2 regions of the Achromobacter sp. EG18 genome follow, and region 1 is predicted to be linked to the other one. Evidence: predicted binding sites of a transcription regulator. Region 1 holds the regulator's gene; the other holds the start of a gene.
What was found. The regulator FliA, encoded in region 1, starts transcription of late flagellar genes. The targets are predictions, from matches to a motif close to CTAAAGTTTNNNNNNNNNNNGCCGNTA.

Region 1 (15,480 bases):
GCACCGCGGTGACGGTCGCCTGGCCGCCATGGCGGCGGTGGAACGCGAGCAGGGCGCTGATGTCGATGTCCGCCACGCCGTCGCCGTAGGTGAAGCAGAACGCCTCTTCTTCCTTGACGTAGTCGGCCACGCGCTTGAGGCGGCCGCCGGTCATGGTGTTCTCGCCGGTATCGACCAGCGTCACGCGCCACGGCTCGGCCTTGCGCTGGTGCACTTCCATGCGGTTGTCGGCCATGTCGAAGGTGACGTCGGACATGTGCAGGAAGTAGTTGGCGAAATACTCCTTGATCATGTAGCCCTTGTAGCCGCAGCAGATCACGAACTCGTTCACGCCGTGGGCGGAGTAGGTCTTCATGATGTGCCACAGGATCGGACGGCCGCCGATCTCGATCATCGGCTTGGGGCGCGTATGCGTTTCTTCGGAAATGCGGGTGCCCAGGCCGCCGGCCAGGATGATTGCTTTCATTTTTGGGTCTCGCACCAATTCGTGAACATGCCGCGCAGGGCGGCTTCGAACTTGCGGGCGAATGCCGGTTCGTCCATCAGGGGGCTGGCGTGCATTTCGGCGCGCAGCGTATTGCGGGTCGCCTGCAAGGCGGGAAGGTCGCTGGCCAGTTCCACCACTTTGCGGATATACGCATCTTCGTTGTCGGCGATCCATTCCGGATGGCCGATGCTCTGCAGCACCGACGCGCCGATGCGGCCGACGCTGGGGCGGTCGGCCAGCGTCACGTAGGGAACGCCCATGTACAGGGTTTCAACCAGCGTCACGCCCGAGTTGTGGGGGAAGCAGTCCAGGCCGATGTCCATGGCGCGCAGCACGTCCCAGGCCGGACTGGTGCAGCCGATTTCCAGGCGCTGGCGTTCGATGCCATGGGCCTCGAAGCGGCGGATCAACTGCTCGCACATGGGACCGTCGCGGTAGCTGGTGCTGTTGACCACCAGGTGCGCGGTCGGCAGCCGACGCAGGATCTCGGACCACACGCGTACCGTGCGGTCGTTCATGCGGATGGCGCGGGTCAGCGTTCCCAGGGTCAGGTAACCGTTGGATTGGGCAGGCAGCGGGCCCGGATCACCCATGTCGTTGGCCGGTCGATAGATGAAATTGCCTTGCGGCAGGCGCCAGGGTTTTTCCGAGAAAAGGTGTTCGTAGCCTTCCGGCAGCATGACCGCGTCGGTCATGATGTAGTCGATCGCCGACAGCCCCGTCGTGTAGCCGAAGCCCAGCCAGGTCAGCGATACCGGCGCCGGTTTGCGCGCGAACGCACCCAGGCGGTTGCCCGCGGTGTGGCCCGCCACATCGATCAGGATGTCGATGCCGTCGGCGCGGATGCGTTCGGCCAATTGCGCGTCGGTCAGCGCCGCCGTGGGTACCCAGTGGTCGAAATAGGCCTTCAGCCGGGGCGTGGTCGCATCCTCGGTCACCAGCTCCGCGTACGCCGTCAATTCGAAGCGCTCGCGATCATGGTGTGCGAACACCGGCTCGATGAAGTAGTTGCCGGAATGCTGGCGGAAGTCGGGCGATACATAGCCGACCTTGAGCTTGCGCCCCGGCTGGCGGCTGTTGGTATGCGGCTTCCAGGTCGAACGCAGTGGCACGCACAGGTCGGTATCGTAATCGCGGTAGGCCTGGAATACTTCCTCGGCCGTGCGGTCGTCCGAATAGTTCATTGCGAACAGCAGGTTGTTGCGGGGCACGGCCGCCGTGGGGTAATGCTCCAGGGTCTTGCGGGTCATCTGCTCGGCCAGCGTCACCTCGCCCGAATCGATGTAGATCTTGCTTAGGTTGATGAGCGCCTTGCGGTGGGTCGGATTGAGGGAGAGAGCCTTCAGGTTGCAGGTCTCGGCTTCCTTGTAGCGGCGCTCGGCCGCCAGCGCGTCGGCCAGGGCGGAGTGTGTTTCGGCGCTGCGCGGGTCCAGCTCGATTGCGCGGCGGGCCACGCCGATCGCCTCGGAGGTGCGCCCCAACTGGGTCAGCACGGCGGCAAGCACGATGTGGCTCTGGGGGTCGGCGGGAGCCAGGTCCAGCATGGTCAGGCCCGGCAGCAGGGCCTGGGGGCTACGGAAGGTGCTGAACAAGGCGACCGTCAGCGCTTCCCAGGCGTCCCAGAAGCGCGGAGACAGTTTGGTCAGCTGACGCGCAACCGGCTCTGCCTCGAGGTAGGCCTTCTGCAGCATCAACTCATGCATGCGCTTGACCGGCGCCATGATGGCGGCGGGCGGTTTGGGCTGGTGTCCGCTGGCCTGCAGCACGCGCGAATTCAGGCTCAGGCAGGCCAGGGCGCTGGCGTACATGCCCACGAGCGGCATGTAGCTCTCCGCCGCGGCTTCGAGCGTGCGCCGCAGCAGGTCGGCCCAGGCCTTGGCCCCCCCCTGGGTCAGCGCATAGCGTTTGAGCAGGGCGAGGGTTTCCGCCACTTCCATCGGCTCGGGGGCGGGGCTGCCGTCGGCGGCTGCGCTGGGCAGGCGGCCCGCCGCCAGGTTGGCCACGACGGCCGCCTGCTCAGGCGGTGGCATGTAATTGACGGTTTCGTGCCACAGATTGAAGCGGGGCAACGCGGGTTCGTCACCCACGGCCGCCGGTTGCGTCAGGAACGGCAACAGGTGGAAGGCGCCGCCACCCTCGGTTTCATAGGGACCGCGATCCAGGCAATAGTGCACCAGATCATGTTCCAGCAAAGTCTGCAGGATGCGGCTCAGGATCTTGTCCGCGGCGTCGCTGTCGATCTGGTTGCGGTACAGCAAGACCGCCTGCAGGGTGCTGTAGGGCAACGAGCCAGGCCAGGCATGCGCCAGCGTATCCACCACGGTCACCGTGTCGACGTCGTGCGTGATCAAGGCGCGGCCGAGGTGGTTCACATAGGTTGCGCCCTGTTCCTGGCCGTTGGCGGCAAGCCGGACCGGGCCGGATGCGAAGCGCAGGTCCCGCAGCCGGGTCAGGTCTGGCCGCCGGACCTCGCCGGCCCGTTCCTCGCGCAGCCACAGGCCTTGGCGGAACCCGCGTCCCGTGGCGAAATCCAGGTACTGCTGGCGGACGGTGGCCGGCTGTCCCATGGCCAACAGGCTGTGATTGAGCGAAACCGCCTGGCCGAACGAGAGTGGCAATTCGCTGAGCGGCTGGGCGTCGCCCAGGTAGGCGAGCCCGGCCTCGGCGGCGGCGCCGGCCAGTTCGACGAAATAACTGGGGTTGCAGGCCAGCGGGTTGACGCCGGTCGCGGTGTCGCCGAGGGCGCGCGCGAATTGTTCGGCCGCCGCCGCCAGCGTCGAGGCGTGGGGATTGGTCGCCGCCATGCCGTTCTTGAAGAGCGACAGTGTCGCCGTGGCGCTCTGGCGCAATTCCGTGTCGTCCTGCGCGGCGTGGCCATGCAGCATGATGGCGTCGCGCACCACTTCCAGCGACTTGGCGCCCGGATACACGTGGCTGTCCAGGTACAGGATGCCGTGTGGCGACAGCAGTTGTCCGCAAGTCTGCAGCAACGCCTGCTGGGCCGGCGCGGGCAGGTAGCTATAGAGGCCGGTGACGATGACGTAGTCGAACAGGCCCAGTTGGGTGCCGATGTCGGCGGCCTCGCCCACGTACAGTTTCAGGTTGGCCGCGCCCAGTCGCTCGGCCGCGACCGTGCCTTGGGAGACCAGAGCCTCGGCCGTATCGATGCCGACGGCCTGCGCCTGCGGATAGGCCAGGGCAAAGGGCAGCAGGCCGGCGCCGTCGCCGCAGCCAATGGCCAGCACACGGGCGTTTTCCAGGGGAGTGGTTTCCACCCCGTAGAGGTAGGCGGTGGCGCGCAACCGGGCAGGGGAATGGCTGGGGGCCAGGCGTCCGGGATCGGCGTTGGCTTGTCGGTGGGTATGGGCCGGATAAGACATGTGGCTTGCGAAGGAGGGACGAGCCTCGGGAGACTATTGCGCTCATTCTATGGACGCGGGGGAGCGTCCATTCAGCGAATCAGCATGGCAATTCGCCGCCAGTTTGGTTGAAACCGCGTGCAGCCGCGGACATGAAAAAACCCGCCGTGAGGCGGGTTCGGGGTGGCCGGCCAGGGCGCGAGGGCCGTGGCCGGCTGGCCGGGAGGGGAAGCCGGAGCTTCCCCAGCCGTCCGTACTGCTTGCCGTGAATTAACGCAGCAGCGACAGCACGGTTTGCGGCACTTGGTTGGCTTGCGCCAGAACCGAGGTGCCAGCCTGTTGCAGGATCTGAGCCTTGGACATGTTCGACACTTCCGTCGCGTAGTCGGCGTCTTGAATGCGCGAACGGGCGTTGGACAGGTTGTTGACCACGTTGTTCAGGTTGGCGATCGTCGATTCCAGACGGTTCTGCACGGCACCCAGTTCACCGGTCAGCTTGTCCAGCTTGGTGAAGGCGGCGTCCAGCGTCTTGAGCGGGTCGGCGGTCAGCGTGCCCTTGCTGGTGTCTTCCGTGGTCAGCTTGCCCGAGCTGTTGACCTTGGCTTCGGCGCCGATCTTGGGAGCGTAGTCGCCCGTGCCCGTGCCGCTCTTGACCGTGACCTTGCCCGTGTTGGGGTCGACCAGGTAGTTGGTGGTGTAGGTCTGGGTCGAGGTGAACGTGCCCTTGTCGTCGACGTACGTGTTGGTCGAGTTGCCGGCGTTGAAGGCAACCGTCGCGCTGGTGATGCCCGAACCCAGCGTGATCGTCACGTCGCCGGCGGTGGTGTTGGCCTTGACGTTGGCCAGCAGTGCGTCGGAAGCGATGGTGTTGGTGAATTGCAGCTGGTCTGCGCCACCCGCGCCGCCAACGTTGGAGTACGTCTTGCCGCCGATGGCGACCGACGAGGTGCCGGCGGCGCCGGTGTTCTGGGCAGCAGCCGTCATGACGCCACGGATGGTGGCGGCGGTGCCGCTGGCGCTGTTGGTGGTCAGGTTGCCGGCGGCGTCCAGGAAGGCAGCTTGGCCGCCGATGGTGACCTTGCCGGTCGCATCCACTTCGAACGACGTCGAAGCGGCGCCGTTGCTGTGGGTGTAGGTGCCGGTGGTGGTGCCGGTGGCCGGGCGCAGCTTGTCAGCCAGGGCGTTGACGGAGGCGGCGTCCGAGGCCGACTTGTCGGTGAACGTGAAGTTCTTGTTGGCGGCGTCGTAGGTGTAGGTCGTGCCGCTCGTGGCGGTGCCGACGGTGACCTTGTTGCCGTTTTCCAGCTTGCCGAACACTTGGTCGGCGGTGGCGGCGGCGTGCGTGGTCGTCACTTGCCATTCGTTGGCGGCGACGGTCGTGCCACCAGCGGCTTGCAGGTCGGACACGGTGGCCGAACGGTTCTGGGTCACGCCCGAGCCGTTGACGTTGAAGCCGTCCAGACCCAGCGTCTTGACGCTGATTTCCGACAGGTTCAGGGTGATGGTTTCGCCGTCGTTGGCGCCGACTTGCAGCGTCAGGGGCTTGGCGTTGGCCGACAGGACCTTCACGCCGTTGAAGTCGGTCTGTTGCGAGATGCGGTCGATGTCGTCAAGGCGTTGCTTGATTTCGTCTTGCATCGAGTTCAGCTGCTCTTGCGAGTAGCTGCCGTTACCGGCTTGCACCGACAGTTCGCGAACGCGCTGCAGGTGGGTGTTGATTTCGGAGGCGGCGCCTTCCGTCGTCTGGGCCAGCGAGATGCCGTCGTTGGCGTTACGAGCGGCTTGGGTCAGACCCTTCACGTTGGCGGTGAAGCGGTTGGCAATGGCCATACCGGCTGCGTCGTCCTTGGCGCTGTTGATGCGCAGGCCCGACGACAGGCGTTCGATGGCGGTACCCAGGGAAGATTGCGACTTGTTCAGGTTGTTCTGAGCAACCAGCGACAAGTAGTTGGTGTTGATAACTGCAGCCATGTTTAGGCTCCCAAGAGAGAAAGGCTTCTTCAAACCGGGCAGCGGGGCCGCCCATCGTTGTAACGGGAAGAATTCGGGTTCTTGCGTCTGCGAATTTCTCCGTTGCCAGGATTACGGCAGGCCAAAAACAATCTTTAGGAGTTTTTTTGAGTATTTGTTTTTTTTGAGCGCATTCGGGAGGACTGGCCGACTTCCCTGGAGGCGGGGCGGGGTGCCTTGCCCGGCCGAACCGCCTGACGGCGAGTGTCGCGCCCTGGGGCGGATGCGCTTGCCGTCTCTGTCAAGGAGTGGCCGGCGGGGTAGGGCGATCCGGCCTGGCTGGCGCCGTGCCTGGCCGGGCGTGGCGCACCGGCCCGAAAAAGGGGCGGGCCGTCGCGCCTCAGATGATCTGCGCGATCTGCCCTTCCTGGGGCAGGTCCTGCCAGGCCTGTTCGCGCAGCTTGGCGCGGATGCGGGCGGTGGCCTGCGAGCGCAACTGGCAGACGCGGGCCTCGGTCACGTTCATGATCGCGCCGATTTCCTTCAGGTTCAGGCCTTGCTCGTAGCACAACGACAACAACAGCTTCTCGCGGTCGGGCAGCGAGTCGATGGCGTGGATCAGCGCCTGGCGGAAATCGCCGGCCAGCAGGGAATCGAGCGGATTGCCGCTGGCCGCGCCGTGGTTCAGCGTGGCGGTCCAGTCGGACTGGCCGGAGCCCGAGCCCGTATCGGGTTCGGTCGCGAAATCCTCGTAGTGAACGATCTGCACACCCTGCGCGTCGTGCAGAAGCGTCTGATATTCGTTCAGCGGGATCTCCATCTGCTGGGCGATCTCGGCTTCCGTGGGCGCGCGCATCAGTCGCTGTTCCAGCGACTGGATGGCCTGTTCGATCTTGCGGGCCTTGGCGCGCACGCTGCGCGGCAGCCAATCCTGGCCGCGCAGCTCATCGAGCATGGCGCCGCGGATGCGGGTGGTGGCGTAGGTCTCGAACTGCGCGTCGGCCGTTTCCTGGTAGCGCCGCACGGCGTCCAGCAGGCCGATCATGCCGGCCTGGATCAGGTCGTCCAGTTCGACGCTGGCGGGCAGCCGGGCGAGCAATTGCAGGGCCAGCTTCCGCACTAGCGGGGCATATTCGACCAAGCTGTCATCTGCGTGGGGCATTGCGGGAGTGTCAGGCGGTGTCCATCGTGACGCATTGTCGGTTGTTGTCAATTTGCGACATTGTCGACAAACGCGCGGCTGCGCTAAAGCTAGCAAGATTCTGTCATCGGCAAGGTGTCATTGTCGGTAAAAGACGGTATTTCATTCCTTAAAGCACGCAACGTTTTGAATGCTTATTTGCCAAATTGACGTACATTTGTGAGGACTTTCTATGTCAAGGTGTATCTAAAGTCTCAAGTTGCGCAATATCAACAAAGATTTGTCATATAAGTCATAGAAAATGACATGACCTGTGGTAAATTTTACTTAAATTGCGAACAAATGATACATTTCGCATTAAAACAGGATGCAGCGGGCAGGGTGCAACAGATGTTGCCAAATGCTTTTGGTTATCAAGCCCCTTCGGTGGGATAGGGAATAGGGAGTCGGGCGTGCAACAAGTCGAAAATTCTTTGCTGGCAGATATCCGTGAAGTGAATCTGTCCTATCTACTTCTCGCGCAGCGCATGCTGCGCGATGACTATGCTGCATCGATGTTCCGCCTGGGTTTCAGCAACGAGGTTGCCGATATCCTGATGCGTCTTTCTCCGGCCCAGCTGGTGAAGCTGGCCAGCTCCAGTTCGCTCCTGTGCCGCTTCCGTTTCGACGACTACAGCCTGCTGTCTGCCCTGACGCACGACGTGCTGGGTGGTGCGCTGCAGCAAGCGCACGCGACGATCCTGCTGGCCAAGCAACCTGTTGAAGAACTGGCCTGACGGCCGGTCGACTCCCACTCGGATACGTGCAATGGCCACCAAGAGCGTTTCGCAGGAAGCGGATGACATCCTGCTAGCCAGCTCCATGATCACCCTGGGTGCGCGGCTGCAGGTGCTGGAGGCGGAAACCAGCCTCAGCCATGACCGCCTGGCCCGTCTCTACCGCGAAATCCGCGGCTGCTCGCCACCGAAGGGCATGCTGCCTTTTTCGGTCGACTGGTTCATGACCTGGTTGCCGAACATTCATTCGTCGTTGTTCTACAACGTGTATTCGTTCCTGAACGCGCGTACCAGCAGCAAGGGTATCCGCGCCATCATCGACGCCTACCGCTTGTATCTCGAGAACGCCGGCGTCGACAACGCCGAATCGGCCGAGCCGGTGCTCAGTTTCACCCGCGCCTGGATGCTGGTGCGATTTTTCGACAGCGGCATGCTGCAACTTTCCGCCTGCCGCCAGTGCGGCGGGCATTTCATCGCGCATGCGCATGATCCCCAGTCGGATTTCGTGTGCGCGATCTGCCGTCCGCCACCCCGGGCCGGCAAGACCCGCGCCGCCGCCAAGGCGCGCGCGGGCAGCCGATCCGTGCCAGCCGTAGACGCCGCCCGTTCCTGAGCGGCGCGTCCAAATACATCAAAAGCCCTGGAAAACTCCCCGTAACCCGCCTTTTTGGGACGGGGGGAACAGGGGATCATTGACGCCGGTTTTAGACTTCGTTGGCAGGGGCCTGATGTGTTGATTGTTATCGGTTTTCTAGTGGTGATCGTGTCGGTCATCGGCAGCTTCGTAGCGCTGGGCGGCCACATGGGCGCGCTCTACCAGCCGTTCGAGTTGACGCTGATCTTCGGCGCGGCCTTCGGCGCCTTCCTGGCCGGCAACAGCAAGAAATCGCTGATGCTCGTCAAGAAGGCACTGCCCGACACGCTGAAAAGCTCGCGCTACGGCAAGGACGTCTACATGGAGCTCATGGCGCTCCTGTACGTGTTGCTGAACAAGGCGCGCCGCGAAGGCCTGATGGCGATCGAATCGCACATCGAGGATCCGGCCTCCAGTCCGATCTTCAGCGAGTATCCGCGCATCGCCAAGGACGAGAAGCTCATGGAGTTCATCACGGACTACCTGCGCATCATGATCAGCGGCAACATGAGCTCGTTCGAGATCGAAACGCTCATGGACGAGGAGATCGAAACCTACCGCCACGAACGTGAAGTGCCTGCCAGCATGATCCGGCAGATGGCCGACGGCCTGCCCGCGTTCGGTATCGTGGCCGCGGTGCTGGGCGTGATCAAGGCGCTGGCCGCCGTGGACCAGCCGCCCGCGATTCTCGGCGACCTGATCTCCAAGGCCATGGTCGGCACCTTCCTGGGCATCCTGCTGGCCTACGGCTTCGTCGGCCCGCTGGCCTCGCGCATCGAGCGCCGCACCGACGAGGCCATGAAGGTGCTGGAATGTATCAAGACCACGCTGCTGGCCAGCATGAACGGCTATCCGCCCCAGCTGGCGGTGGAATTCGGCCGCAAGGTGCTGTACTCGTCGGTGCGTCCGACTTTCGGTGAGCTGGAAGAACACGTCCGGCAGACCAAGTCCACCGCCAAGGCCTGACGGAGCGGGCCATGAGCACGGTAAACAACCACCGTGTGGTGATCCGCCGCAAGAAGGTCCACGGCGGCGGGCACCACGGCGGCAGCTGGAAGATCGCCTACGCCGACTTCATCACGGCGATGATGGCGTTCTTCCTGGTGATGTGGCTGATCAGCATCGTGCCGCGCGAGGAACTGAAGGGCATTGCCGAGTACTTCCGCATGCCCCTGCGCGTGGCGCTGACCGGCGGCCCCAGCAGCTCGGCCGAGACCAGCGCGGTTCCCGGCGGCGGACGCGACCCCCTGCGCAACGACGGCGACGAGCGCCGCGCCCAGGGCAACCGGGTCGAGGCCCAGCCCAAGGGCGATGCCGAGCGGCGCGACCAGCATCGGCTGGAAAACCTCAAGAAGCGGCTGGAAAACGTCATCGAGAACAGCCCGGTGCTGAAAAGCTTCCGGCCCCAATTGCTGATCGACATGACCACCGAAGGCCTGCGGATCCAGATCATCGACAACCAGAACCGCCCCATGTTCGCCACCGGCCGCGCCGAAGTGCAGCCGTACATGCGCGACATCCTGCGGGAATTGGGGCCGGTTCTGAACGAGCTGCCCAACAAGGTCAGCATCTCGGGCCACACCGACGCGTCGCAGTATGCGCGCGGCGAACGCGCCTACAGCAACTGGGAACTCTCGGCCGATCGTGCCAATGCCTCGCGCCAGGAACTGGTGGCCGGCGGCATGAACGAAAGCAAGGTCATGCGCATCCAGGGCCTGTCATCGAGCATGAGCCTGGTTAAAGATGATCCGTATGCGGCCGTTAATAGACGTATCAGCCTGGTGGTGCTCAATCAGAGCACCCAGCGGCGCATCGAAAACGAGAACGCCGCGGCCGCGGACGTCAGCGCCAAGGATGCCCGCGAGGTTGGGACGGCCGTGGAGGCGGTGAATGCCGCCGCCCAGGCCACGACGGCAACCAAGCAAGGCGAACCGGCGGCGACGCCGGTGGCCGAAGGGGCTCGATAGCAATGGCGGCAACGATTTTGGTGGCGGACGATTCGGCGACGATGCGAATGATCGTCCAGGCCACGCTGACGGGCGCGGGATGGAAGGTGTTGACGGCCGGCAACGGCCAGGAGGCGCTGGAAGTGGCGAAAAGCCATCCCGTCGACCTGGTGGTGAGCGACTGGAACATGCCCGTGATGGGCGGACTGCAGCTGATCCAGGGCCTGCGCGAACAGGAACAGTACCTGGATGTGCCGGTGCTGGTGTTGACCACCGAGGACGACGTGGACAGCAAGATGGCCGCGCGGGATCTGGGCGTATGCGGCTGGCTCTCGAAGCCGGTCGATCCCGATGTGCTGGTGGAATTGGCGTCTGAACTGCTCGACGAGCAGTCCGGCGCATAGGCGAGTTCATTTATGAAGGCGTACGGGTCATGAGTTCTGGATTGGACCTCAGTCAGTTTTACGAGACCTTTTTCGACGAGGCGGACGAGCTGCTCGCGCAAATGGAGCAGCTTCTGCTCGAGCTCGACGTGGGCGCGCCCGACATCGAACAGCTCAATGCCATCTTCCGCGCGGCGCACTCCATCAAGGGCGGCGCGGCGACGTTCGGCTGTTTCAACCAGCTGGCGGGCACCACCCACCTGCTTGAAAACCTGCTGGATGCGATCCGTCGCGGCGAAATGGCGCTGCGCACGGACATGATTGATATTTTCTTGGAAACGAAAGACGTGCTCAAAAGCCAACTGGATGCCTACCGGGCCTCCGAAGAGCCCGATGAAGCCGTGTTTGAGCGTATCTGCGCGGTGTTGAGACAGCTCGCCCTGGAGCACAAGGACCCCGCCGCGGCGGCCGCGCCGGCGCAGGCCCCCACCCCCGCACCTGCTCCGGTGGCGCAGGTCGCGCCCGAACCCGAGCCGGTGGCGGCGGCCGCGCCCGTGGCCGAGGCGGCTCCGGTGGCCGAGTCCGCCGACACCGCCGGCCTGCCGCTGCGCGTGCGCATCACCAAGGTGTCCGACAAGGACGCAGCCTCGCTGCTCGAGGAAATGGGCAACCTGGGGCAGGTCAAGGCCAGCGAGCGCGCCAACGGCGTGCTGACCGTCTGGGTCGACAGCACCTGCACCCCGGATGACATCGAGGCCGTCTGCTGCTTCATCGTCGACGCCGACCAGCTCAGCATTGCGCGCGAAGCGCCTCCGGCCGCCGCGGACGAACCTGCCGCGGCGGCGCCCGCCGTGGCCGCTGCGCCGGTCGCCGCGGCACCCGAGGCCGCGCCGGTCGCGGCCGCGCCCGCCGTGGCCGAGTCCGCCGCCGCCGCCGAGGCCATCTCGCAGGCCGCGCGCACCAGCCGCGCCGCCGCCGCACCGGCCCACGCCGACAAGGAGTCCACCTCGATCCGCGTGGGCGTGGAAAAGGTCGACCAGGTCATCAACCTGGTGGGCGAGCTGGTCATCACCCAGGCCATGCTGGCGCAGACCGCGTCGACGCTGGATCCGGTGCTGCACGACCGCCTGCTCAACGGCATGGAGCAGCTCGAGCGCAACGCGCGCGACCTGCAGGAAGCCGTCATGTCCATCCGCATGATGCCCATGGACTACGTGTTCAGCCGCTTCCCCCGCCTGGTGCGCGACATCGCCGGCAAGATGGGCAAGCAGATCGAACTGCAGACCTACGGCCGCGCCACCGAACTGGACAAGAGCCTGATCGAACGCATCATCGACCCGTTGACGCACCTGGTGCGCAACAGCCTGGACCACGGTATCGAGACGCCCGAGAAGCGTGTCGCCGCCGGCAAGGACCCGGTCGGCCAACTGGTGCTGTCGGCCCAGCACAACGGCGGCAACATCGTGATCGAGGTCAGCGACGATGGCGCCGGCCTGAACCGCGAGAAGATCCTCAAGAAGGCCATGGCCCAGGGCCTGCCGGTCAACGAGAATTCCCCCGACGACGAAATCTGGCAGCTGATCTTCGCGCCGGGCTTCTCCACGGCTGAAAAGGTCACCGACATTTCCGGCCGCGGTGTCGGCATGGACGTGGTGCGCCGGAACATCCAGGACATGGGCGGCCACGTGCAGCTCTCGTGCGAGCCGGGCAACGGCACCACCACGCGCATCGTGCTGCCGCTGACGCTGGCGATCCTGGACGGCATGTCGGTGCGGGTGGGCGAGGAAACCTTCATCCTGCCCCTGAACCACGTGACCGAATCGCTGCAGCCGACCAATGACCAGATCTACTCGGTGGCCGGCAACGAGCGCGTCATGCACGTGCGCGGCGAATACCTGCCGCTGGTGGAAATGCATCGCGTGTTCTCGGTCAGCGATGCGCAGACCGATCCCACGCAGGCCATTGCCGTCATCATGCAGGCCGAGGACCGCCGCTTTGCACTATTGGTGGATCACCTGATTGGTCAGCACCAGGTGGTGGTCAAGAATCTCGAGTCGAATTACCGCAAGGTCCCCGGCATCTCCGCCGCCACCATCCTGGGCGATGGCAGCGTGGCGCTGATCGTCGACGTATTTGCGCTTGCGCGCGCCAACCGTGAGCGTTGGTCGCAGCCCGAAGCCATTCTGAATTGATGGAGAAATAGCCCCATGGCAGCCAAACCGCAAGCGCAAGCCGCGCGCAATGAAGATGTCGGCAACGAGTTCCTGGTGTTCACGCTGGGCGATGAAGAGTACGGCATCGACATCCTGAAGGTGCAGGAAATCCGCGGCTATGACGCCGACACGGTGACCCGTATCGCCAATGTTCCGCCGTTCATCAAGGGCGTGACCAACCTGCGCGGCATCATCGTGCCGATCGTGGACCTGCGCATCAAGTTCAACCTGGGCAGCGTCGAATACAACGAGCAGACCGTCGTCATCATCCTCAACCTCGATCGCCGCGTGGTCGGCATCGTGGTCGACGGCGTCTCTGACGTGCTGATGCTCAACGCCGGCCAGATTCGTCCGGCGCCGGAGTTCGGCGCCACCCTGTCCACCGAATACCTGACCGGGCTGGGCACGGTCGACGAACGCATGCTGATCCTGGTCGACATCGAAAAGATGATGACCAGCGATGAAATGGCCCTGGTGGAGAAGGTCGCCTCCTGATCGGAGCTGCGGGGTCCGGGCGCGCGGCCGGCCAGGCGAGAGGCCATGGCGGTTGCGCACCCCAGGAAGATGGGCGCGCCATATTGGATTCGATATGGCGCTTTTGTTAACGATTTCTGTCTGGAGTGGTGCTTGTGATGCGCAAGTTTTTCGCGAACATGACGATACGCAGCAGCCTGTTGTGGGTGCTGGCGTTCTTCTCATTCATGTTGGTGATTGGAGCGGCGCTGGGCGTGCTGTCGTTGCGTATCAGCAACACGACACTGGCGGAAATCAAGCAATCGCAAGAACTGAACGACGCGCTCGGCCGCGTCGTGTCCAGCTACAAGGACAGCCTGAACGGGCTGGGGCGCGCGGCGTCGGCGAACTACGCCGATATCGTGCGCAGCGTCGGCCAGCCGACGGTGCTGACCCAGGGCCTGTCGAGCGAGGCCGCCGGGCTGCTCGAGCGCGCCAAGGCGTCGCAGAACAAGGGCCAGGCCGAGTTCGATTATTTCAAGACCTTGCCCAAGCCGGCCGAGGCGGCCGACTCGCTCAAGGAGGTCGAGGAGTCCTACGGCGCGCTGGTCCAGCAAGGCCTGTTGCCGCTGACGGCGGCGCTGGAAAAGGCCGACATGCCGGCCTACCAGACGCAGGTGCAGAAGGTGCAGGACGCGCTTGAAGGGCGTTTCGCCCGCGCCGTCGAAGGTTTCGATTTCTGGCGCGCCAGCAAGATGCTGGACGCTTTCGAAGTGGCCCAGGTGCGCTACCAGTTCGTGTTGATGGCGGTCGGGGCGGGCGGCGTGATCGCCGCGTTGCTGGTTTTCGCCACCTACGTGTTCCTGCGCCGCCGCGTGTTGCAGCCGCTCAAGGACGCCGGCCATCATTTCGACCGCATTGCCGGCGGCGACCTGACCGCCCGTGTCGAGGTTCGCAACACCAACGAGATCGGCCAGTTGTTCGCGGCCCTCAAGCGCATGCAGGAAAGCCTGACGCGCACGGTTTCTTCGGTGCGCCGCGGCGTTGACGAAATCAATACCGGTTCGCACGAGATCGCGGCCGGCAACACCGACCTGTCCAGCCGCACCGAGCAGCAGGCGGCCTCGCTGGAGGAAACCGCGGCTTCGATGGAAGAGCTGGCCTCGACGGTCAAGCAGAACGCCGACAACGCGCGCCAGGCGAACCAGCTGGCGGCCAGCGCGTCGGACGTTGCCGAGCGCGGCGGTTCGGCGGTGGCCGAGGTGGTCAACACGATGCAGGGTATTTCGGCCAGCTCGCGCAAGATCTCGGAAATCGTGTCGGTGATCGACGGCATCGCGTTCCAGACCAACATTCTGGCGCTGAACGCGGCGGTGGAAGCGGCCCGCGCCGGCGAGCAGGGCAAGGGTTTCGCGGTGGTGGCGGGCGAAGTGCGCTCGCTGGCGCAGCGCAGCGCGCAGGCGGCCAAGGAGATCAAGGGCCTGATCGAGGACTCGGTGAGCAAGGTGGGCGCCGGTTCGCAGCAGGTCGAGCGCGCGGGCGCGACGATGCAGGAGATCGTGGCCTCGGTCAAGCGGGTGACGGACATCATGGGCGAGATCTCGGCGGCGTCCGAGGAGCAATCGAGCGGCATCGACCAGGTGAACCGCGCGGTGTCGCAGATGGACGAAGTGACGCAGCAGAACGCGGCGCTGGTGGAAGAGGCGGCGGCCGCGGCCGGTTCGCTGCAGGAACAGGCGCAGCGCCTGGCCGAAGCCGTGGCGGTGTTCAAGATCAACGCCGGTGAAGTCATCGAGGTGCCGGCCCAGCGCCTGTCCTCGGGCCGATCCTCCGCCGCCGATGACTCGCGGCTGCAAGCGCCTGACGCGCTTGCCCTTGGACACTGAGGGCGGCGGTGGCAACAGCGGCAAACATGGCGCCGTCCATTCCGGTGGACCGCCAATTCGATTTCCGGGATGCGGACTTCACCCGTGTCCGCAAGATGATCCACGCGCGCGCCGGCATTTCGCTGGGCGCGCACAAGCGGGAAATGGTCTACAGCCGCCTGGCGCGGCGCCTGCGCGCGCTGGGGCGGCAGGACTTCGGCAGCTACCTGGACCAGCTCGAAAACGAGCCCGACGCGGCTGAATGGGAAGATT
Region 2 (15,480 bases), 2.4 Mb from region 1:
GCGCGTGCTTCTTGGCATTCTCGAACATGTCGCGCACGCGGGCCGCGCCCACGCCGACGAACATTTCGACGAAGTCCGAACCGGAGATGCTGAAGAACGGCACCTTGGCTTCGCCGGCGATGGCCTTGGCCAGCAGCGTCTTGCCGGTGCCGGGCGAGCCGACCATCAGCACGCCGCGCGGGATGCGGCCGCCCAGCTTCTGGAACTTGCTGGGGTCGCGCAGGAAGTCGACCAGTTCCTGGACGTCTTCCTTGGCCTCATCGCAGCCGGCGACGTCGGCGAAGGTGATCTGGTTGGTGTTCTCGTCGAGCATGCGAGCGCGCGACTTGCCGAAGCTGAACGCGCCGCCCCTGCCGCCGCCCTGCATCTGGCGCATGAAGAACACCCACACGCCGATCAGCAGCAGCATGGGGAACCAGGACACGAAGATGCTCATGAGCAGCGACTGCTCTTCGCGCGGCTTGCCCGACACCTGCACGCCGTACTTGAGCAGGTCGGAAACCATCCAGAGGTCGCCCGGCGAGGTCAGCGTGTAGGCACGGCCCGCGTCCGGCGTGACGTAGAGCACGTCGCCGCCAGGGCCACCTTGCACGTCCACCTTGCGGATACGGCCCGCCTTGGCGTCGTCCATGAACTGCGTGTAGGTCACGCCGTCCTGGGTCTGCGCGCGTCCGTCGAACTGCTTGAAGACCGTGAATAGCACCAGGGCTATCACCATCCAGACGGCGACTTTCGAAAATGAATTATTCAAGGTCGATCTCCTGCTTTCGATTCCGACCGGCGACCGCGCACCCGCATATGGCACAGTCACAAGTATGTCAATAGCCCATTCTACCCTGTCGGACCGGGTTGCGTCCTGGGAAGGGGCGGGCCGCTAAGTTACGTCTGATTCGTGATTTTGCTGGTCGTTGTCTCGGCAGGCCGGCCGCCGTCGGGCCGGTAGGTTCTTGTGACACCAGGGCACGTGCCCTGGCGCGGGTCATTTCAGATCGCGCGCAACCAGAAAGGTTTCGGAGGACTTGTCCCGCGATGCCTTCGGCTTGCGCTCGACCACCCGCTTGAAGTGCTGTTTGTAGGACTCCACGATCTGCGAAAAGCCGGTTCCGTGGAATGCCTTGACGATCAGCGCCCCGTTGGGCTTGAGGTGGGCAAGGGAAAATTCCATCGCCAGCTCGCACACGTGCTGGATGCGCGCGGCGTCGGCGATACCCACGCCAGACAAGTTGGGGGCCATGTCGGAAATTACAAGGTCGACCGCGCGCGATCCGACCATGTCTTCCAGTTGTTTCAAAATGTCATCCTCGCGGAAGTCACCCTGGATGAATTCGACGCCCGCCACGGGCTCCATGGGCAGCATGTCGAGCGCGATGATGCGCCCGTCCACCACCCCGCCCGGCCCCGCCAGGCGCTCGCGCGCCACCTGCGACCAACTGCCGGGCGCCGAGCCCAGGTCGACCACCAGGTCGCCACGCCGCAACAGCTTCTCGGTATCGAGAATCTCGATCAGCTTGAAGGCGGCGCGGGCCCGGTAGCCCTTCTGTTGCGCCATCTTCACATAGGGATCGTTGATGTGCTGGTGAATCCAGTCTTTGGAGAATTTATTCTTGGCCATTACCGTACAATTCCACGCATGCCTATATTAGAACTTACCTCTCGTGAGCGCAGCGACCTTCGGTCCGCCGCTCACCCTCTGCGCCCCGTCGTCCTGATCGGCGACAACGGCCTGACCGAAGCCGTGCTCAAGGAAATCGACCTGGCACTCACTTCCCACGGCCTGATCAAGGTCCGGGCCGGCGGCGACGATCGCGAGGCCCGCGAGGCCATGCTGTCGACCATCTGCGACACGCTGTCCTGCGCCCCGGTGCACCACCTGGGCAAGACCCTGATCCTGTTCCGCCCACTGGCCGGCAACATCAAGCCGCCCGTGCTGGCCGCCCTCGAGCCGGAACGCCCCGCCAAGCGCCGCGCCTCCGAGCCGCATACGCCCAAGAAGCTGGCCGCCGAGGGCAAGACCCTGGCCAAGCGCCCGCGCCGTTCCGAAACCGAAGAGCCCAAGCCGAAGACGCGCTTCGTGCCGCAGGACCAACTCAACAAGAACGGCAAGCCGATGCGTCCCGGCACCAAGAAAACCACTTCCGGCAGCCACGGCATTCCGCGCCGCGCCGGCAGCGCGCTGAGCCTGCGGGCCGGGGCCCGCAGCGGCACCAGCCGCAAGTCGTCGCCCAAAAGATAGTACCGCCGGGCACAAAAACGGGCGCTTTACGCGCCCGGTCCACCATAGCGTTCCGCAATATTGCCGTGCCGGATATCCGGTGCGGGCTATGGTGTTTTGCTGATTTTACCGCTCAGAGCCAGCGTCAGATGTAACGCACGCTCAACACTTCATACTCACGAACGCCAGCCGGGGCCTTGACCTCGACCACGTCGCCTTCGCTCTTGCCGATCAGCGCGCGGGCCACGGGGCTCGACACGGAGATCAGGTTCGACTTGATGTCGGCTTCGACGTCGCCGACGATCTGGTACGTCACGCGATCGCCCGAATCCAGGTCCTCGATGTCGACGGTGGCGCCAAACACGGCGCGACCTTCGGCCTCGAGCGAGGTCGGATCGATCAGGTGGGCATTGGAAAGCGTGCCCTCAAGCTCGGCGATCCGGCCTTCGATGAAACCCTGGCGCTCGCGAGCCGCGTCGTACTCGGCGTTTTCCGACAGATCGCCCTGCGCGCGCGCTTCGGCGATAGCGTTGATGACGGCGGGACGTTCCACGGTTTTCAGCCGCTGGAGCTCTTCTTGCAAGCGCTCGGCCCCGCGCACGGTCAAAGGAATGGCAGACATGTCGTTTCCCAAACAAAAGTAGAAAACGCCCCCGACGGAGCGTTCTCGGTGTGAAGGTCTTGGACCTGACGCATGGGGCGCCGTCGGAAGCTGATACGTGACGGGCATCGCCAGGAGCGGAACGGCCAGGGGCGGGCAAAGCTGAACCCGATGGATCCCCTTGCGCCCGCTCGGGCCGGCCCGCCGGACGAATGCGGCAAGCTGCGACCAAAACAAAACCCCGGCTCGGGTCGGAACCGGGGCAATCAAGGTCATATTGTGGTCAAAGTCCGCGGGAATTGCAAGCCACCGGAGAAACCGGCGTTTTCGGCGCATTTCGCCGCCGTAACCCGCTAAAACCCGTCGTTTCCCAGCTACAACCCGCGTTGCGTAAAAGATACTGCGCGATAGGGATAAACCCGGCGGTGGCCGGGTTTATGTAAAAACGGCGGGTTGTATTCAATAAAAAAGGTATAACCGACAAACTGGCCCATTAATAACAATTAAATACATGCCGGTATTCGCCGGCATTTTTTCTGGTTCGCAGCGAAGGGACGCGCCGGCTGTTCATGGCCGCCGCGTAAATCGATTGATTGTGCGTGTTGCAGGTTGGGCGGACGCATCGCAGTCATCCGGCTCGACGTTCGTCCCTCCGCCGTGGCGCTTGCGGGCAAAGGCCCGCGCCTGGGGTGGAGCGCGTTCAAGAACGGGAGCTCCCATGCTGGAAAAAATGAAAGTCCGTACGGGCATGATGCTGGTGCTGTTCTTTTTCGTCATTACCCTGGCCCTGGCGTGCGGGCTGAGTTGGCGCAATGCGGAAAACAGTGTCCGGGAAATCGAGGACCTGAATAATGTGGCCGTGCATCAGGTCGACCCGCTATACGAGGCCAGCGGCGCCCTGCTGCGGGCGCGGCTGGCGCTCGGCGCCGGTATCGCCGACCTGCAGGCGGGCGCCGCCGACCAGGCCGCCACCGCCGAGTCCGCCGCCGCCAGCCAGCTGCAACAGGCGCGCGAGCGGTTCACCCGCTATATGGCGGTGCCAAAGAGCGAACGCGGCCAGGAGCTGGCGCAGATTCTGCAAGGTCAGTTCAATGCCTATGTGGCAGTGCTGGACGAACTGGACGCCGCCCTCAAGGAACGCTCCGCGGCCCGCTACCAGCAGAGCGAGCCGCGGGTGCGCCAGGCCGATGCCGCTTTCGCCAAGGACATGCAGGTTTTCCTGACGCGGGTGCAGGAACGCAGCGACGACGTGCTGGCACGCTCGCAGACCACTTATTCCACCGCAAGAATGTCGGCAATCGTGCTGCTGTCCGTGGCGCTGTTGTTGGCCGCGCTGTGCTGGGCCTTCATCCGGCGTGGCGTGCTGCTGCCGCTGCAGGACGCCGGCCGGCATTTCGATCGCATCGCCGCCGGCGACCTGACCCAGCGCGTCGAGGCACGCTCCAATAATGAAATCGGCATGCTGTTCTCGGCGGTGCGACGCATGCAGGAAGGACTGACCCGCACGGTGACGGCCGTGCGCCAGGGAGTCGAGGAAATCAACATCGGCGCCGCGGAAATCGCCGCCGGCAACGCCAACCTGTCCACCCGCACCGAGGAGCAGGCCGCGGCGCTGGAGGAAACCGCGTCGACCATGGAAGAGCTGGCCACCACGGTAAAGCAGAACGCCGAGAACGCGGCCCAGGCCAACCAGCTGGCGGCGGTCAGCATGGAGGTGGCGCAACGTGGCGGCCACACGGTCGGCCAGGTGGTGGCCACCATGCAGGGAATTTCCGACAGCTCGCGGCGCATCGCCGACATCGTCTCGGTGATCGACGGCATCGCCTTCCAGACCAACATCCTGGCCCTGAATGCGGCGGTGGAGGCGGCCCGGGCGGGCGAACAGGGCAAGGGTTTCGCAGTGGTGGCGGGCGAAGTGCGCACGCTGGCGCAGCGCGCGGCGCAGGCGGCCAAGGAAATCAAGGCGCTGATCGAAACCTCGGTCGAGACGGTCTCGGCCGGCTCGGCCCAGGTATCTGCCGCCGGCCAGACGATGGAGGAAATCGTGACCTCGGTGCAACGGGTGGCCGACATCATGGGCGAGATCTCCGCCGCATCGACGCAGCAGGCGGGCGGCATCGATCAGGTCAGCCTGGCGGTCTCGCAAATGGACGAAGTGACGCAGCAGAACGCCGCGCTGGTGGAACAGGCCTCGGCGGCCGCTTCGGCGATGGAGGAGCAGGCCAGGCGCCTGGCCGAGGCGACCGCGGTGTTCAAGACCCAGTCGGGCCAGGTGATCGAGGCGGCGCCGGTGCAGATGACCGGCCGGGCCCCGGCTTCGCGCTTGTCGCGGCCCTGAAGATACGCGCCGGGTTTCTGCATCCGGGGCGGCGCGGGCACGGCGGCGCCCCGGGCGGAATCGGGGCGGACCATGGCCCCGGAACAGCGCATGGGCCGTCGCCCATGCCCCGTCCTATTTCTTGCGGCGCAACAGGGCGTAGAGAATGATGGCGCCGAAAGTCGCGGTACCGATGCCGCCCAGCGTGAAATTGCCCAGCTTGACGGTGAAGTCGCCCGCGCCCAGCACCAGCGTGACCGCGGCCACGATCAGGTTGCGGTTGTCGCTGAAATCGACCTGGTTCACGACCCAGATGCGCGCGCCCGCGATGGCGATCAGGCCGAAGACCACCACCGACATGCCGCCCAGCACCGGCGCGGGAATGGTCTGGATCAGGGCGCCGAACTTGGGCGAAAACCCGAGCACAATGGCGATCAGCGCGGCGATCACGAACACCAGCGTGGAGTAGATGCGGGTCACCGCCATCACGCCGATGTTCTCGGCGTAGGTGGTGACGCCGGTGCCGCCGACCGCGCCCGAGACCATGGTGGCCACGCCGTCACCGACGAAGGCGCGGCCCAGGTAGCGATCCAGGTCCTGGCCGGTCATGGCGCTGACCGCCTTGACGTGGCCCAGGTTCTCGGCGACCAGGATGATGGCCACCGGCACGATCAGCCCCATGGCCTCGGCCTTGAACACCGGCGCGGCGAACTGCGGCAGGCCGAACCAGGCGGCGGCGGACACGGCCGAGAAGTCCATCGGCTTGCCCAGGCCCATGCCGTTGGCGAAGATCGCGTACACCACGCAGGCCAGGACCAGGCCGACCAGGATCAGCAGGCGCTGCACCATGCCCTTGGTATAGACGGCGATGCCGCCCACGCACAGGATGGTGACGATCGCCATGGCGCTGTCGAAGCCCGAGGCGCCCATGGCGCCCTTGGCGGCGATGGGGGCCAGGTTCAGGCCGATCACCGCGACCACCGCGCCGGTCACCACCGGCGGCATCAGGGTGTCGATCCAGTTGGCGCCGCCGCCGGCGCGGCCGTTGGCGATCCAGACGAGAACGCCGATCAGCGTATAGGCCAGGCCGCAGGCGATGATGGCGCCCAGCGCCACGCCAATGTTGGCGTTGGCGCCGCCGCCGGCGTAACCGGTGACCGCGATGACGCCGCCGATGAAGGCGAAGCTGGACCCCAGGTAGCTGGGTACGCGCCCGCCCACGAACAGGAAGAAGATCAGCGTGCCGATGCCCGACATCAGGATGGCAACGTTGGGGTCGAAGCCCATCAGCAGCGGCGCCAGCACGGTGGAGCCGAACATCGCCACCACGTGCTGGGCGCCCATGGCCACGTTCTTGGGCCACGACAGGCGTTCATCGGGCGCGATGATGACGCCGGGCTCGGCGTCGTCCGCCAGACGCCAGCGCGGAAAATAGGAATTGGACATGGAATCCCCGGGAGTGTTTGGTGTAAGCGGGCGCCAGTGTAAAGGGGGCCGGGAACGGGCGGCAACTTAAGTTCCCCGCCAGCATGCCGTATTAGTGGAAACCCCAGTCAAACCTCTCCCCGGAGACCTTCATGGCCATCGATTCCATCAGCGGTACCTCGCGCATCGGCAGCATGGCCGACCTGTGGGCGCAGAAGATCCAGGCCAACAAGGAGGCCAGGGACGCCAAGGCCGGCGACCCGGGCGTCACCGTCACGCCCGACGGCAAGATCCGCGTCACCAATGCGGGCGCCATGAAGGTGGGCCAGGCCGAGGAAACGGAATCGTCCGACAATGACGACCATTACACGCGCCAGATCAAGGAGCTGCAACGCCAGCTCAAGCGCGTCATGGAGCAGATGGAGCGCGTGCGCGCCAGCAATGCGTCGGCGGAGCAGAAAGCCACCCAGTTGCAGGCGCTGAACGCCCAGGCGATGCAGATCATGGGCATGATCCAACAGGTGATGGCCGAGCAGGCCAAGGCGATGGCCAAGGCAAACGGCGGCGTGTCGGCCACGGCCTAGATGGCCGGCCTGATCCGCGCGCTCACACGGGTTCTCCCGAATGCCCGCCACACTGATGGCGCGCATCAAAATTTGTGATTGGACTGGCGGCGCATGCAGCCGCTAAGGTCTCCGGACAAATCGAAAAAACCACGGAGACAAACCATGCATGCAATGCGCACAGCCCTTGCAGGGGCGCTGCTGGCCGCCTGCGCCGCCCCCGCCCTGGCGGGCACCGTCACGGTGATCACGTCGTTCCCGAAAGACCTGACCCAGGCCTACAAGACCGCGTTCGAGAAGGCCAACCCCGGCATCACGCTGGAAATCCTCAACAAGAACACCGTGTCCGGCATCGCCTACGTGCGCGAGACGCCGGCCGGCCAGCGCCCGGAAGTGTTCTGGGCCAGCGCGCCGGACGCCTTCGAGGTGCTGGGACGCGACAAGCTGCTGGCCAAATCGGCGGACGTCGCCAACAAGGACGTGCCGGACAAGATCGGCAACTACCCCATCAACGACCCGGGCGGCATGTACCTGGGCCAGGCGCTGGCCGGCTACGGCATCGTCTACAACACGCGCTACATCGCGGCGCACAAGATCCCCGCCCCGGTCGAATGGAAGGACCTGCTGGCGCCACACTGGTTCGGCCACGTCGGCATCACCTCGCCGTCGCGCTCGGGCACCATGCACCTGACGGTCGAGACCATCCTGCAGGGCGAAGGCTGGGACGACGGCTGGAACACGCTGCTGCGCATGTCGGGCAACAGCAGCGCCGTGACCGAGCGCTCGTTCGGCGTGCCGGACGGCGTCAACAACGGCCAGTTCGGCGCGGGTCCGGTGATCGACTTCTTCGGCCTGTCGAGCAAGTACTCGAAGTTCCCGGTGGAATTCGTCTATCCCTCCGAGACCGCCATCGTGCCGGCCAACATCGCGCTGATCGACGGCGCCAGGAACGCCGAGGAAGGCAGGAAGTTCATCGCCTTCACGCTCAGCCAGGCCGGCCAGGAGCTGCTGCTGGAACCGAAGATCTCGCGCCTGCCGGTGTTGCCGTATTCGGCGCTGGCGGGCAAGGTGCCGCAGGGCTACCCCGACCCGGCCGAGATCGCGCGCCGCAGCAAGGTGCAGTTCAACGCCGACCTGTCGCAGACGCGCTACTACGTGGTGCAGTCGCTGTACGACCAGACCGTCACGTTCCGCCTGAAGGAATTGCAGGCGGCGACCAAGGCGATCTACGACGCCGAGGCCAAGCTCGGCGACAAGGGCAAGAGCGGCAAGCCGGCCGAACTGCTGGCGCAGGCCCGCAAGCTGGCCTGGGCGCCGCTGGTCGATGGCAAGCAGGCCGCCGATCCCGAGTTCCTGAAGATCTTCAGCGGCAACAAGAAGGACGCCGCGGTCAACCAGCAGATCACCAAGCTGGAAGGCGAATGGAACGGCACGGCCAAGAGCAATTATGAGCAGGCCGTGAAGCTGGCGCGGGAAGCCGCGGCGCTGTAGGCCCGGCTCGCGCCGGACGGGGGGCTCGCCCCGTCCGGCCGCCGCCCCGCCGCGGGCGGCCTGTCTTGAACCTTTACGGGAATCTCGATGAATCTTCCGGGCCATTCACGCCTGCCCGCCGGCCCCGTGCTGGCCGCGCTCCTGGTGCTGGGTTTCCTGGCGCTGTTCCTGGCCGTGCCGGTGGGCACGGTGTTCTACAGCGCCTTCGTCAATGCCGATGGCGGCTTCACCATCGGCCACTTCGGCGCGTTCTTCAACCAGCCGCTGATGCTGGAGGCGTTCTTCAACAGCCTCTACGTGGCGGGCTGGTCGGCGCTGCTGGCCTCGCTGATCGCGGTGCCGCTGGCGTACTTCACGGTGCGCTTCGATTTCCGCGGCGCGCTCATCATCCAGACGCTGGGCGTGCTTCCGCTGATCATGCCGCCCTTCGTCGGCGCGGTGGCGATGCAGCTGATTTTCGGGCGTTCCGGCAGCGTCAACCTGCTGCTGAACGACTGGTTCGGCTTCACCATCCCGTTCATGGAAGGCCTGAACGGCGTCATCTTCGTCGAGGCGCTGCACTACTTCCCGTTCATCCTGATGAACCTGGTGGTGGCGCTGCGCAACATCGACGGCGCCATGGAGGAAGCGGCCTTCAACCTGGGCGCGCGCGGCTTCCGGCTGTTCCGCCGCGTGATCTTCCCGCTGGCGCTGCCGGGCTACGTGGCCGGCGCCTCGCTGGTGTTCGTGAAGGTGTTCGACGACCTGGGCACGCCGCTGGTGCTGGGCACCACCAACATGCTGGCGCCGCAGGCCTATCTGCGCATCACGCAGGTGGGGCTGGAGGATCCGCTGGGCTATGTCATCAGCGTCATCATGATCGCTTTCTCGATCCTGGCGCTGTGGCTGTCGGCGCGAGTGCTCAAGGGGCGCGACTATTCCACCTTGCAAAAGGGCGGCAACTCGATCCAGAAGCGCAAGCTGCGGCCGGCCGAGAGCGTGCTGGCCTATGGCTGGATCGTCCTGGTGCTGCTGCTGGTCCTGTCGCCGCACATGGGCGTGCTGCTGCTGTCGCTGGCCAGCGTCTGGAGCTTCGCGCCGCTGCCGGACGGCTACACGCTGGCGCACTACGGCGCGGTGTTCAGCGAATCGCAGGGCATGCTCGCCAACACCCTGCTCTATTGCGGCCTGGCGGCGGGCGTGGATGTGATCCTGGGCACCGCCATCGCCTACCTGATGCTGCGCACCCGGCTGCCGGCGCGCCAATGGCTGGACTTCCTGGCCTCGGCGGCGCTGGCGATCCCGGGCATCGTGCTGGCGATCGGGCTGCTGCGCACGTTCCGCGGGGTGGAGATCCCGGGCACCGGCACGCTGCTGACCTCGTCGTGGATCATCATCATGATCGCGTACTCGGTGCGGCGGCTGCCGTACGCCTTGCGTTCGTGCGTGGCCGCGCTGCAGCAGATCAACGTATCGCTGGAGGAAGCGGCGCAATCATTGGGCGCGACGCGCCTGCGCACCATCCGGCGGGTGGTGGTGCCGCTGATGGCGGGCGGCATGCTGGCCGGCTTCGTGACAAGCTTCGTGACGGCGGCGGTGGAGCTGTCGGCCACCATCATGCTGGTCACCAAGGACAGCCAGGCGCCGATGAGCTATGGCATCTATCTGTACATGCAAAGCGCGGCGGGCCGGGGCCCCGGCGCGGCGCTGGGCGTGCTGGCGGTGGCCGCGGTCGCGGTCGGCACGTATGTCTCGCACTTGCTGGTGGAACGCGCCCAGGCGCGCCAGCGCCCGGCGCGTCACGACGAGACGGCCTGAATCAAGGGGAATCGACATGAAGAAAGTCAGCGTTGAATGCCGCAACATCCGGCTGTCGTATGGCAAAACCGAAGTGCTCAAGGACGTCAACATCCACATCGAGCCGGGCGAGTTCTTCGCCCTGCTGGGGCCGTCGGGCTCGGGCAAGTCCACCCTGCTGCGCCTGATCGCGGGCTTCAACCGGCAGGACGCCGGTCAGTTGCTGGTGGACGGCAAGGACATCAGCACCATCCCGCCATGGGAGCGCAACATCGGCATGGTGTTCCAGAACTATGCGCTGTGGCCGCACATGACCGTGTGGGACAACGTGGCGTTCGGGCTGGTCGAGCGCAAGCTGCCGCGCGAGCAGATCCGCGCCAAGGTCGAGGCCGCGCTGGAACTGGTGAGCCTGTCGCAATACGCGCGCCGCCGCCCCAACCAACTGTCCGGCGGCCAGCAGCAGCGCGTGGCGCTGGCGCGCACCATCGTGATCGAGCCGCAGGTGCTGCTGCTGGACGAACCGCTGTCGAACCTGGACAAGAAGCTGCGCGTGCAGATGCGGCAGGACCTGCTGAGCCTGCAGCGGCGGCTCGGCATCACCACCATCTTCGTCACCCACGACCAGGAAGAAGCCATGACCACCGCCGACCGCATGGCGGTGCTGGACCACGGCGTAGTGCAGCAGATCGGCGCGCCCAGCACGCTGTTCGACTACCCGGTTAACCGTTTCGTGGCCAACTTCGTCGGCACCATGAACGTGCTGGAAGGCGAGGTGCGCGAGCGCACCAGCGGCAGCGTGGTGCTGGCGGTGGAAGGCGTGGGCGACCTGCACCTGCCGCTGGCGGCCGAGGCGCCGGCGGCGCAGCGCCTGGCGGCGAGCTTCCGGCCGCACACGGTGCAGATCGAGATGGCAGACGGACTGGGCGACGCGCGCTATGTGTGGCTGCCGGGCGTGGTGGAAAGCAGCGAGTTCCTGGGCGAGTTCACCCGCTACCAGGTGCAGATCGGCGAACAGCGCCTGACGGCCGACCAGTCGCACCTGGCGGGGCTGTCGCCGTTCCCGGTGGGCGCGCCGGTGTCGATCGGGTTGGAGCCGACGCAAGTACGGCTGCTTGCCGCCTGAGCCGGCTTCCCCTACAAAGGCGGCATGGAAATCTATCAGATCCGCGCCTTCGTCACCGTCGCCCGCCTGGGCAACCTGACGCGGGCCGCCGAAGCGCTGTCGCTGACCCAACCCGCCGTCACCGCGCAGATCAAGGCGCTGGAGCAGAGCCTGGGCGTGGCGTTGTTCGACCGCAGCGGCGGACGGCTGGCCCTGGCCAAGGCCGGCGAGATGCTGCTGCCCACGGCCGAATCGCTGCTGGTGCTGGGCGCGCAATTCAAGTCCGAGGCGCAGCAACTGCAAGGCAGCCTGCAGGGCGTGGTGGAACTGGGCCTGCCCAGCGAGAAGCCTGACTTCCTGCGGCTGGGCGAGCTGGCGGCGGCCATCACGCAGCGGCTGCCGCTGATCGAACTGAAGACGCAGATCCAGCCCACCGCCGTGCTGGCCGAGCAGGTCAGCACCGGCCGGCTGCCGGCGGCGTTGACCATCGCCGCGCACCCGCCGCGCGGCGTGCTGTGGCTGCCGCTGCGCAGCGTGCGCTACCGCATCGCGCTGCCGACCGAACATGCCGCCGTGCTCAAGCGCGGCGGCTGGCGCGAGGTGGCGCAATTGCCGTGGCTGGACGGCCCGGCCGGCAGCCACACTCACCTGCTGCTGCGCGACATGTTCGAGCGCCACGGCCTGTCGCCGCGCATCGCCATGCAGAACGACGACCAAGCCAACCTGGAAGCGCTGGTGCGGGCCGGCGCCGGTTGCGCGCTGCTGCGCGAGGAAACCGCGCTGGCCGGCGCGGCCTCGGGCGATTTCATGGTGTGGGGCCAGGCGCGGGCCGATGCCATGCTGGGTTTCATCCTGCCCTATGAACGCGCTAGCGAGCCCGCGCTGGTCGCGTTAAGCTCGGTGATTCAAGCCATCTGGAAGCCGCGCGCGCCAGTCGCGCCCGAGCCGCTCTGAGCCGGGTCGGTCCGCCACCCGCGCCCTTCCCCACCGTATCGACACCGCAATGACTGAAATCTGGTTCATCCGCCACGGCGAAACCGACTGGAACCGCCAGCGCCGCCTGCAGGGCTGGCAAGACATCCCCTTGAACGAATTCGGCCGCAACCAGGCCGGTTTGTTGGCCTCGCGCCTGCGTGAAGACGCCCGCAGCACGCCGATCCACGCCATCTACAGCAGCGACCTGCAACGCGCCCATGCCACCGCCACGCCGGTGTCGGAACAGCTAGACCTGCGCGTGCGGGTCGAGCCCGGCATCCGCGAACGCGGCTTCGGCGTGCTCGAAGGGCTGGACCTGGAACGCATCGACGTGCTGGCGCCGGAAGCCGCGGCCGCCTGGCGCAGCCGCGATCCGCTGCGCGCGCTGGACGGCGGCGAAACGCTGGGCCAGTTCCAGTCGCGCGTCATCTCCACGGTGGATGACGTGGCCAGCCGCCATGACGGCGAACGCATCCTGATGTTCACCCACGGCGGCGTGCTGGACATCATCTGGCGCCATGCCAGCGGCGTGCCGTTGAATGCGCCGCGCGACGCGGCATTGCTGAACGTCAGCATCAACCGGGTCGGCGTGCGCGGCCGCCAGTGGCAAGTGCTGGATTGGGGCGACGTGGGCCACGTGGCCGCCGAGGTCGGCGACGACGTCGTGCCGTGACGGCCGGCGCCAGGGTGTCGTCCTGGCGCCCTGGCCGCTGTCGCCCTGCGGCTCAGCCGGCTTTGTCCGCCTTGCGCGGCTTGCGCGGCGCGTTGCGCGCTAGCCGGTCGTAGACCGCGTTGGGCAGCAGGCGCATCAGTTTCGCCACCACGCCCATCTGCCAGGGAATCACCGTGTACGTGGTGCCGCGCCCAATCGCCGCCTGGGCGCGCTGCGCGAACTTGTCGGCGTCCATCAGGAACGGCATCTTGTACGGATTGTGCGCCGTCATCGCGGTCTTGATGTACCCCGGCGCGATGGTGACGACACGGATGCCGTCGCCCGCCAGTTCCAGCCGCAGGCTTTCGCAGTAGGTCACCACCGCCGACTTGGAGGCGCTGTAGGCGCCCGCGCCCGGTAGCCCGCGCACGCCGGCGACGCTGGCGATGCCGACCAGCCGGCCGCCGCCCGCCGCGCGCATCGGCTCGACGAAGGGTTCGAAGGTCGCCACGGTCGCCAGCAGGTTGGTATCGACGATGGCCTTGAAGACCTCATAGTCCTCGTGATGCCCCGTCAGGGTGCCGGCGCTGATGCCGGCGCTGGCGATGACCACGTCCACCCGCCCCTGGCAGAAGGCGATGAAATCCTGCGCGGCGGCATGCAGCGCCTGGCGGTCGCGCACGTCCACGGCGTAGCAGCGATGCTGGCCGGGCAGGCTGTCGGCCAGTTCCCGCAGCGCGTCTTCGCGCCGGCCCAGCAGGCCGAGCGTGGCGCCGCTGGCGGCGTAGCGTCGTGCCAGGGCGCGGCCCAGGCCGCTGCTGGCGCCGGTGATGAAAACCCTGTCCATGAAGGTGGCCCCGGTCGGATGTAAAAAAGCGGAGCCTCCCGGACGAGAGGCTCCGCCCGCTATGCTACAGGAACGCTGGCGCCGGGTTTACAGGAAGATGAGCGCGAAGATCGCCGCCACCAGCGCCCACTTGGACAGGTAGTACAGCGGCTTGCTCTTTTTCTTGAGCGCCTTGCCGAAGCGGCGCACGGCGTAGACCGCGCCGAAGATGCGGTTGATGCCGCCGGTGGCGTCGCCTTCCTGGTTGGGCGCGGCGGCCGCGCGCAGCAGGAAACCGCCGACCACGCGATTGAACGCCTGGGCCCAGCGATAGCGCATGGGCCGCTCGACGTCCGCGAACAGGATGATCCGGTTCTGGTCGGTCTTGTTTTCGGCGTAATGGATGAAGGTCTCGTCGAACACGACCGCCTCGCCGTCGCGCCAGTAGTATTCCTGGCCGTCGACGTTGATGTAGCAGTCGGGGCTGTTCGGCGTGATCAGGCCCATGTGGAAACGCGGCGAACCGGCGTAGGGATCACGATGGCGCGGCAGCCGGCTGCCCGGCGGCAGCGAGGCGAACATGGCGGCCTTGATGGTCGGGATGCCCGCCAGCAGCTTGGTCGTGACCGGGCAGAGGGCCTCGGCCGACGGATGGTCGGCGTCGTACCACTTCAGGTAGAAGCGCTTCCAGCCCGTCTTGAAGAACGAGTTGAAGCCCGCGTCGTTGTACTTGTCCGAGGCCTTGATGTGGCCGTCGCCATAAAGGTTGACGGCCTCGGCCCGGATTTCGTCGCAGCGGTCCAGCAAGACCTTCAGTTCCGGGAACTGGTCCAGATCGAGATAGGGCTTGTTGGGCACGCTGGAGAATGCGTACATGAAGCAGTTCAGCGGCGCGGTGAAGGTGGAATGATCCAACGCCTGCCGCGAGAACCGGTGTCGTACGCGGCCACGGTAGTGAACTACCGTGGCGCACACGATGAATAACGCCAGAATGAACCACTTCATTCTTTTGTCCTTGATTCACTTGAGACGCGCCCCCTGCGCGCCCAAGCGTTATTTGTCCAATAAAGACGCGTGAAGTTCCTGCAGCGGGTAAACCTGCAGGCCGAGGCCCTGGCGCAGATACTGCATGCCTTCGACGGCCGCGCGGGCGCCCGCGATGGTCGTGAAGAAGGTCACGCGCGCCGCCAGCGCCTGGGTACGGATGGTGCGCGAGTCGGCGATGGCGTTGCGGCGTTCCTCGACAGTGTTGATGACCAGCGAGATCTCGCCGTTCTTGACCATGTCGACGATGTGCGGACGGCCTTCGGTGACCTTGTTGACCAACTGCACCGGGATGCCGGCCGCTTCGATCTCGGCGGCGGTGCCGCGGGTTGCCACCAGCTTGAAGCCCAGGGCGTGCAGGCCGCGCGCCACTTCCACGGCGCGGGGCTTGTCCTGGTTCTTGACGCTGATGAACACCGTGCCGGATTCCGGCAGGCGCACGCCGGCGGCCAGCTGCGACTTGACGAAGGCTTCACCGAAGCTGGTGCCCACGCCC

Region 2: the regulator FliA is predicted to act here: its motif matches at 6,642-6,668, upstream of AC6CR5_RS13905 (FlxA-like family protein).

What each region holds. Positions count from the first base shown of each region.
Region 1 is NZ_CM186213.1:607,860-623,339, forward strand. Features, by position in the region: gene rfbF (glucose-1-phosphate cytidylyltransferase) at 1-466, opposite strand, end outside; gene AC6CR5_RS02900 (O-linked N-acetylglucosamine transferase family protein) at 463-3,867, opposite strand; gene AC6CR5_RS02905 (flagellin N-terminal helical domain-containing protein) at 4,117-5,817, opposite strand; gene AC6CR5_RS02910 (RNA polymerase sigma factor FliA) at 6,197-6,958, opposite strand; gene flhD (flagellar transcriptional regulator FlhD) at 7,390-7,713, shown strand; gene flhC (flagellar transcriptional regulator FlhC) at 7,745-8,326, shown strand; gene motA (flagellar motor stator protein MotA) at 8,444-9,313, shown strand; gene motB (flagellar motor protein MotB) at 9,325-10,314, shown strand; gene AC6CR5_RS02935 (response regulator) at 10,317-10,697, shown strand; gene cheA (chemotaxis protein CheA) at 10,727-12,868, shown strand; gene cheW (chemotaxis protein CheW) at 12,884-13,384, shown strand; gene AC6CR5_RS02950 (methyl-accepting chemotaxis protein) at 13,522-15,228, shown strand; gene AC6CR5_RS02955 (CheR family methyltransferase) at 15,255-15,480, shown strand, end outside.
Region 2 is NZ_CM186213.1:3,055,464-3,070,943, forward strand. Features, by position in the region: gene ftsH (ATP-dependent zinc metalloprotease FtsH) at 1-751, opposite strand, end outside; gene AC6CR5_RS13880 (RlmE family RNA methyltransferase) at 980-1,612, opposite strand; gene AC6CR5_RS13885 (YhbY family RNA-binding protein) at 1,631-2,233, shown strand; gene greA (transcription elongation factor GreA) at 2,358-2,834, opposite strand; gene AC6CR5_RS13895 (methyl-accepting chemotaxis protein) at 3,532-5,151, shown strand; gene AC6CR5_RS13900 (solute carrier family 23 protein) at 5,266-6,576, opposite strand; gene AC6CR5_RS13905 (FlxA-like family protein) at 6,708-7,139, shown strand; gene AC6CR5_RS13910 (ABC transporter substrate-binding protein) at 7,284-8,609, shown strand; gene AC6CR5_RS13915 (ABC transporter permease) at 8,697-10,406, shown strand; gene AC6CR5_RS13920 (ABC transporter ATP-binding protein) at 10,423-11,508, shown strand; gene AC6CR5_RS13925 (LysR family transcriptional regulator) at 11,533-12,441, shown strand; gene AC6CR5_RS13930 (histidine phosphatase family protein) at 12,491-13,135, shown strand; gene AC6CR5_RS13935 (SDR family oxidoreductase) at 13,188-13,961, opposite strand; gene lpxO (lipid A hydroxylase LpxO) at 14,049-14,945, opposite strand; gene carB (carbamoyl-phosphate synthase large subunit) at 14,994-15,480, opposite strand, start outside.